2 regions of the Lactobacillus sp. UMNPBX19 genome follow, and region 2 is predicted to be linked to the other one. Evidence: riboswitches for the same ligand, from Rfam matches in the RefSeq annotation. Region 2 holds a riboswitch; the other holds the start of a gene.
The links. Region 2 has a riboswitch for magnesium ahead of CP370_RS04205 (cation-transporting P-type ATPase). Riboswitches for the same ligand answer to the same signal wherever they lie in the genome.

Region 1: it holds a riboswitch for magnesium, as region 2 does, so the genes downstream of both, CP370_RS05025 (cation-transporting P-type ATPase) here and CP370_RS04205 (cation-transporting P-type ATPase) in region 2, are expected to answer to the same signal.

The regions. Positions count from the first base shown of each region.
Region 1 is NZ_PCYR01000012.1:34,265-38,693, forward strand. It holds gene metG (methionine--tRNA ligase) at 1-710, opposite strand, end outside; gene CP370_RS05025 (cation-transporting P-type ATPase) at 809-1,840, opposite strand; M-box (ykoK) riboswitch at 1,910-2,082, opposite strand; gene CP370_RS05030 (TPM domain-containing protein) at 2,139-2,726, opposite strand; gene CP370_RS05035 (deaminase) at 2,716-3,204, opposite strand; gene trpS (tryptophan--tRNA ligase) at 3,224-4,252, opposite strand; gene CP370_RS05045 (SOS response-associated peptidase family protein) at 4,387-4,429, shown strand, end outside.
Region 2 is NZ_PCYR01000009.1:62,767-67,195, reverse strand. It holds gene CP370_RS04225 (hypothetical protein) at 1-420, shown strand, start outside; gene CP370_RS04220 (putative quinol monooxygenase) at 488-820, opposite strand; gene tpx (thiol peroxidase) at 954-1,448, opposite strand; partial or broken gene CP370_RS04210 (cupin domain-containing protein) at 1,605-2,034, shown strand; M-box (ykoK) riboswitch at 2,191-2,358, shown strand; partial or broken gene CP370_RS04205 (cation-transporting P-type ATPase) at 2,437-2,975, shown strand; gene CP370_RS09970 (hypothetical protein) at 2,962-3,177, shown strand; gene CP370_RS04200 (hypothetical protein) at 3,186-3,428, shown strand; gene CP370_RS04195 (GNAT family N-acetyltransferase) at 3,696-4,187, shown strand; gene CP370_RS04190 (HI_0552 family protein) at 4,189-4,429, shown strand, end outside.

The DNA of each region.
Region 1 (4,429 bases), on a different contig from region 2:
ACATAAACAACATGTTTAGGATCACTAGGTACAGGAATTCCCCAATCAACTGTCGTACGAGTAACAGATAAGTCTTCTAAGCCTGGCTTAATAAAGTTATTTACCATTTCTTTTTCACGAGAGTGAGGCAAAATAAAGTCTGGGTGATCCTTGTAGTATTGAAGTAAGCGATCAGCATATTTACTCATTCTGAAGAAGTATGATGGTTCCTTAACTAAGCGTACTTCATGTCCTGATGGAGCCTTTCCGCCAATAACATTACCATCATCATCTTTATATACTTCAGCAAGTTGTGATTCAGTGAAGTATTCTTCATCTTCTACCGAATACCAACCAGTGTACTCGCCTAAGTAAATATCGCCCTGCTTTAATAATCTTTCAAAAATCTTTTGCACAGCTTTAACGTGATCGTCATCAGTCGTTCTAATAAAGCGATCATAGGAAACGTCTAACATTTTCCATAAATCTTTATAGGAATTAGCCATTTTATCTACAAATTCTTGTGGCTTAATACCTTGTGCTTCAGCTTTTTGCTCAATCTTAAGTCCATGTTCATCAGTTCCAGTTAAGAAGAATGTATCAAAACCGCGAGATTTTTTATAACGAGTCATGGTATCAGCAGCAATAGTAGTGTATGCATTACCGATAGTTAATTTTCCAGATGGATAGTAAATAGGTGTAGTAATATAAAAAGTTTTCTTTTCAGCCATCTTTATTCTTCCTCTCATAAGTCTTTTAACTGCTAGTATAACATAGCATGCCTATATAAATTTGTGTACCAAAAAAGGAATTTCTTTTTTAGAAATTCCTAGTTAGATTGATTTTGTTTTTTCATTACCATGCTATTACTCGGATGGTGAATTGAATTTTTTAGTAATTGGCTAGTGATAGAAATAGGAACTGCATCAGAGGTTAATCCTACAACTACTGCAAGCGCAAATACTAAAGTATTTTCCCAATTGCCATGCATCATACTACTAATTACTAAAAACAAAGGAACAATAATTGCAGCTAGAATCAAAAATACTCTTGTTAAATTTTTGGTATCTAAATTAAACACGTGCTTTTTTAATTCCATCTTGGAAATATTTTGAGATAATTTTCCAAAAACAGTCTCTTTTCCAGTCGCAAATACTACTCCAACTCCAGAACCTGCGATAATTCTTGTACCTGCGTATAAAATATTGGAATAGTCTACATAACCATGGTTGTTTCTCTGACCCAAAGAAGTGATTTCACTCTTATATACTGGATTATCTTCATCCATAAAGAAATCGGCTGAACAAATTATATTATTATTCTTTAAAATTCTTACATCTGCCGGAACAACTTCTCCAGCTTGTAACAAGATAATATCCCCAGCCACTAACTCTTTAGTTGCCAACTCTTGTGGCATGCAGTCGCGCATAACTTTAGTAGTGGGTGATATTTTATGTAGTAAATTTTGAATAGCCGCTCTAATTTTGATATTTTGAATGAAACTTAATATTCCAGAAATAGCTAAAACTAAAATAATTAAAACAGGTGTATCTAAATTATGAACTTTTAATTTATAGTTAAGCATAATAGATACAATTGCTAAGCCTAAAAGAATACTTGTAAAAGGCGTCATAAATGCTTCACATAAAAATTGCAGTCTAGTATTTTTAGGTTTATTTACAATTTCGTTAGGACCATTTTTTGCTAAGCGTTGCCTCGCATCTTTAGTTTGAAGGCCACTAATTGAGGTTTTTAATCGTTGCAGTGTTGCAAATTTATCTTCGCATGCAATCCGGCGCACCAGCTTGGTGTCTGTAGTATGTCTTTTGCCGGAAGTGTTGATTTTTAACATCTTCAACATCCTTTCTTAAGAACCTAGCAAACAAACAAAAAGCCGATGCAAAAACTGCATCGGCTTAAATCCAAGCGATTTTTATACTCGTCGTTCAGTTTTAACACTACGTGACGTAAGGTTATAAAAATATAACTAGCTGGCTGGGGAGGGCCTTATATCGACGATCCCTGTTTGACCCGTTGGCATCTCTGGATGTTGCTGGGCGACAGCATGTGTTCACGTAGGAGTCTCACCTAACAGTTTATTTGCTCTAATATTTAATTTCTATTGATACTTTAACGGCTAACTAGCTTTTAGTCAAGCCCTAATGTGGCTTTCGCGTGCTTTTGAATAAAACTAATCCAAAACTAATTAAAGCTGCAATCACTAATCCCCAAACTAAACTTACACTTTGTGGATGATCAATTTTTTGTAACTCTTCTTGCGTCAAAGAATTTTTATCATAAGATAACTTATCTTTTTGGGCAATTAAAGTTGCACAGGCATTAAAAACTAATAGAATTCCTGAGTTGAAGCTTGATTTTTTCTCACTTCTTAATTTATCGCCCGCATATCGAATAATGTTACTACACTTATTTTGTGTCAAAACATCTTGGTAATTTTTACCAACAAGAATTTGAACATTTTTTCTTTTATTTTGTAATGCGGCCACAATAATTACCTGATTTTTCATCGGCCTAATTTTATTAATATCATTACTATTTTTTAGACTTAAAATCCGAACCTCAGGTTTATTTTTTGTTTTTTGATACTCTTTATTTTTTTGAGTTACTAATTCTTTAGTTTGGTTATTAAATAAATTTTGCGGATCACTAACAAAAGAAGCTGTACTAGCAGTAAATAGTAAAAAAGAAATTAGGAGTATTCCAAAACTGATAAACTTATTTTTCATTATCCGCCTTCTCTAACCTGTCAGCTAAGCTTTGAACATATTTATGATCTAGCGTTACTTGTTCAATCGCCACACCCTTTTCACGCAGTAATTTGAGTGCTAACGGATTATCATGATAATCATAATAATAGTTAATTTTCTTAATACCAGCCTGAACTAAGCATTTGCTGCAATTAAAGCAAGGAAAATAAGTCACATAGATTTCAGTACCTTCAGTTGAAATGCCATTTTTAGCACACTGAATTAAGGCATTCATTTCTGAGTGAATAGTTCTAACACAGTGTCCATCAACCATTAAATGACCAACGTCATCACAATGAGGTTGTCCAGAAACACTTCCATTATAACCAGTGGCAATCATCCGGTCGTCCTTGACCAACACACTTCCCACTAAGGCTCGGTCACAAGTTGAGCGCTGTGCAATAACTAACGCTTGCATCATAAAATATTGCTTCCACGGAATCCTGTCTCTTGTCATCAGTCTTACCCTCTTTAAATTATTTATTTAATCTATCAAAATAATTTAAACCAATTGCTTCTCTAACTTCTTGTAAAGTTTGGTTAGCAACTTCATTTGCCTTCTTTGATCCCTCTAGTAACATTTCGTATACAGCATCTGGATCTTGAGCAAACTTTTCTCTACGCTCTCTAATTGGCCCAAGTTCTTCTTCAAGAACCTTATTCAAGTAGCGTTTAATTTTAACGTCCCCTAAGCCACCTTTTTGATATTGTTCCTTAAGTTCAGCCACCTTATCTTTATCTGGTGCAAAAACATCAAGATAAGTAAAGACAGTATTGCCCTCTACTTGACCAGGATCTTCAACATGAATATGGTTTGGATCCGTGTACATTGACATAACTTTCTTTTGTACAGTCTTTGCATCATCGGACAAGTAAATTGCATTTCCAAGTGATTTAGACATTTTTGCATTTCCATCTAAACCTGGAAGTCTACCTTGTCCCTTTGGTGGGAAGTAACCCTTTGGTTCAACTAAAATATCAGTGTTATAAACTCTATTAAAAGTACGAACAATTTCTCTAGTTTGTTCAAGCATTGGTTCTTGATCATCCCCAACTGGGATTACTGTTGCTTTAAAAGCAGTAATGTCTGCTGCTTGAGAAACTGGGTAGTTTAAGAAACCAATTGGAATTGAATCCTTAAAGTTCTTTTGCTTAATTTCAGTTTTAACAGTTGGATTTCTTTCTAGACGTGCAACTGTTACCAAATCCATGTAATAAGCAGTTAATTCAAAAAGAGCAGGGATTTGTGATTGTACATAGATAGTGGACTTTTCCGGATCTAGTCCAACAGCTAAGTAGTCCAAAGCTACTTGAATTAAGCTATTCTTAATTTTTTCAGGATCTCTAGCATTATCAGTTAGTGCTTGAGTGTCCGCAATCATAATATAAGGGTCATATTTACCTTCATTTTGTAATTTTACACGGTTTTTTAAGGAGCCAATATAGTGACCAATATGAAGTTTTCCGGTTGGTCTATCTCCAGTTAATAAAATTTCCTTTGTCATATTTTTTCTCCAATATATCTGTAATCTTTAGCTTTACCTCCAATTCTAGCAAAAATCCTTATTTGTTTAAACTTACCTAAAAGTTGCTAAAATTAAATTGAGAGAAAAATTACATAAAGAAAGTATGAATAGAGATGTGTAGTCATTATGAAATGCCATCGCTTAAAGAAATTAAGA
Region 2 (4,429 bases):
TTTGAAAATTGTGAGTCTGAGCAAATTCCAATTGAGTATATTCCTTATTTCAATTTTAAAAATGTATATACTAACTTAAGCCATCGCTGGGACCATGAAGAAGATAGTGATGTCCTTGAAACAGGCCTTGAATGTGATGGGTTTACTATGATTGCTGACTGGGATAGAGTAAATACCATTGAAACCTGGGAAGAATATAATTTAGCTGACCGGATTGCTAAATTCCATGATTTAGTTGATGTAGATTTGATTTTTAAATCTGGAAAAACTAAAAATATTTATATGCCATGGGAAGATACGAACTGTGGTGAATCTAACGCTTTAATGATTGTTCTAAAGTCTGATTCTAGTTTCTATGTTACTAATAGTAAGTTCAACAATAGTACATTTTTAGAAGTTTATATAGAGAAAAAGGCGTAAGCCAATATCTTTTTTAGATGTTAGGTATACGCCTTTTTGTTAGTCTTTGAATATAATTAAAACTCTATTATTTTCTAATAAATTTTTGATCACTACTTGGAACACCATTTTTATCAGAAATGTAACGCTCTACACGCATATGAAGATCATACTTATTACGTAGATCGGCTAATTCTTGCATCATTTGTGAAGCGTGGTGAGCATCAAGAGATTCTTGGTTTTTCCAGCTATCAATTAGAAGAATAGTTTCAGGATCATCTAATGGTATAAAGTACTTATATTTTTCATTTCCTGGTTCTTTTCGAATACGATCGGCTACACCACTACTTTCCATTTCTTCAGCAAATTTCCGTGCACTTCCATTTTTACCGGTATAGTAAAGATTAACTGTTAATGACATATCTAATTCTCCTTAATTATTCGTAGTAGTTCTTTAACCATTTTATATTAAATTTTAATCAAGAAAAAAGTGTTTACCATCAAGACTTTAAAATCGGGTAAACACTTTTTCTATAAACTGATTTTGATAAACATTAATGCAATTGTTTTAGTTCATTTAATACTGCATCATAGTTTGGCTCATGTGTAATTTCATCAACTAATTCACGGTATAGAATTTTACCATTAGGATCAAGGACCCAAACAGAACGAGCAAGAATACCGGATTCAGGAATTAATAAGCCAGTTGCCTTACCAAATGACAAACTTTTATCAGACATCAATTGCATATTTTTAACATCTTCGGCGGCACACCAAGTTTGCTGGTCTTCAACAGTATTAGTTGAAATAGTCAAAAAGTTAATTTCTGGAAATTTATCCATTGTTTTATTAAAAGTTTTGGTTTGAATACTGCAAACAGAAGTATTAATATCTGGTACTACACTAATTAAACTAAATTTACCTAATAAATCGGACTTAGTGAATTCTTGATTGTTCTTATTTAGTACTGTAAAGTTTGGCATTTCTTCTCCAACTGCTGGAGGAGTACCTATTAATTTAACTTCTTTACCTTTAAAAGTGATTTTCATAAGTTATACCCTCTCTTTCTTCTTATTATCTTAAATATAGCAAATTATAGACATTATCTTAAATATTTAGCCTAGGTAGTAAAAGACCATACCTTAAATGCATAGATATCTAGTAGAAATAACTATTTTTAATTTATAAAGGGTAGATATAAAATAATAGATGGGAGAAATAGAGGGGTTTACGGAGGAAAAAATGAAGAAGAAGTAAAAAACAGTGTCTCTGGCTTTGGTAAATATAACGATGCATACGCAAAATACTTTCAAGGAAAGAGTTTTTAACTTCAAGTAAAGAGGCAAAAACTGGTGTCAGCAATGTCAGTTTTGAGCCTGGATGACGCAACGATTGGCACTGCACTCAATTCCTCAAATCATAATTGCCGTTGCAGGTGAAGGTTGGTATCAAGAAGAAGGTAAACCGGCACAAAAAATGGTTCCTGGGGATGTCGTGATTGTTAATCCTAATACAAAACACTGGCATGGTGCTACCAAGGACTCATGGTTTGCTCATGTAGCAGTAATGGTCGGAGAGGGTAAAACTACATGGCTTGAGCCAGTTTCTGATGAAGAATATGACAAGTTAGGTTAAATTTATAAAGTTTCATAATTAATAAATTGATGTGTATAAAAAGTTAAGTGCTAATGGTAGTGCTTAACTTTTTTAGTAAACTTTATAATTTCTTTAAAGATGGTTGAGGAATAAATAATAGTCGTTTAGGCTATAGTCGTTAATTAAATAAAGAAGCAAATAAACTGTTAGGTGAGACTCCTACGTAAATATATGCTGATGCCCAGGAACATCCAGAGATGCCAACGGGTCAAACAGGAACTGTCGAGTTAAGGCTTTTCCCAGTCAGCTAGTTAAAAAAACTTTACGTTACGTAGTGTTAAAACTGAACGACGAGTATTAAATCGCTATTATAAGACCAATGCAGTTTTTACGTTGGTCTTTTTGTTTATTTGCCGATTTTTTAGAGGGGGAGAGATTACTATGTTAAAATTCAACTCTAAAAATCGTGTAGTAACTGATGCGACTTTAGCTAAGCAAATTGCTGGAAAAGAAAAGAGTGAAGTATTAAAGCAATTAGATACGTCAATTAATGGGTTAAACCCTGCGCAAGCAAAAAAGCGTTTAGAGCGCGATGGGTTAAATGAAGTATCAAATAAAGAGTGTCATCCAAAATTGCATTTTTTATTTGATGCTTTCATGACTCCATTTACAGGAGTATTACTGTTTTTAGCTCTTTTATCTTTTTTGACTAACTATCTTTTTGTTCCTACAGATCAAAAAGATCTCAGTACAGTCATTATTATGATTACAATCTAAAGATGTTGTAGTCGGTGATATCATCAATCTAACTGCTGGAGATTTAGTGCCAGCAGATCTATATTTATTAAAAGTAGGATCTCTTTTGTTCAGCAAGTTCATTAAACGGTGAATCTAGTCCTGTTGAAAAACTAGCAGATAAAAAGCCAAAGGAAAATGATAACTATCTAGATTATCCGAATATTTTATATGAAAGAAGAAATTCTTGATTGGAAGAAAGGTAAGTTCACGCCTGAAGTTAATCATAAAGAAATTTATCCGCGCACTAAAAAGCCAATCCCTATTTCTGTGGCTACAGGTGGAAGTATAGAATCGACTATTCGAACTGCAGAGTTAGGGTTGCCAATTGTCTATGCAATTATTGGTGGCGATCCGCTGCACTTTAAACCATATATAAAAGGGTAGCAGAAAAAATGAGTAGTGATTTAACTACGATGCCAATTGCAGCACATTATTGGGGCTGGCTGAATCAAGATAAAGAAAAGGTTATTAAAGATTATTTTTATCCTACAAAATTGTTAGTTGATCAAATTAGTACGGAAAGACCACAATGGAACGGGATGACATATGAACAATATCTTGAAGCAGTCGGAAAAAATGGAGCAATTTTTGTTGATGATAGTGAAACTGTTGCTAATAAGATCATTAAAGTATAGAAGAACTTGGATTGACACGTTTACACGTTTCTACCTCCACTTGCTAATTGCCTCAATGCTGCATAAAGATATCATGAATGCAATTAGAATTTACGGATAAGAAGTTGGGCCGAAGGTGAAGACATATTTTAAAAAAAGACTGAGCAAGATCGTCTTAAATTAAAGTGGAAGAATTAAATAGAGAGTAATAATATAGGTTTCAAGAGTCTAGATGACTTTTGAAATCTTTTTACTTTTAGAGATAAACATAAGGAGGAATGATCTATTATGATTATTCGCACCGTAACAATGGAAGATTTAAACGACATAGTAGAACTAGAATCTGACGCGTTTAAGATGACTAAAAAGCAAACTGAACAAGATATGATTGCTAGAATTGAGAATTATCCTGATACCTTTTTAGTTGCGCAAGAGGATGGAAAAGTGATTGGTCATATTTTTGGTCCCGCTTTTAATAAACGCTATATTGAAGATGAATTATATTTTAAAAATCATCCTAATCGAAAAACTGATCACTATCAAATGGTCTTAAGTTTGGCAGTTTTGCCTGAATACCGCAAACAAAGCGTAGCGACAAAATTAATTGAAGCATTAGCGCAAGAGGCCATAAAGCAAAATCGTCAAGCTATATCTTTAACTTGTTTACCGAAATTGATTAAATTTTATGAAAAACGTGGTTTTCATAATGAAGGCGAAACTAGTGACGATATTCCAGATCCAACTGGTGTTACTAGTGTAAATATGGTAAGGACTTTATAAAATGACAGAGTTAACTGAAGAAATGTATGCAATTTTTGATCGGAATGAATTTTCTTTAAAAAAATTGAAGCAGCAATATTCTGAAGATGAATTAGCGCAAGTAAAAACAGATTTTAAAGAAGTTTGGCAGACCTGGAAAGAGGTAAACTCAAATGTTTATCAAAAATTACCACAAGATAAATTTGCTAAAGTTCATGTCGAAAGCTGGACAAATGGTTGGAACTTACGCGATCATTATTGGG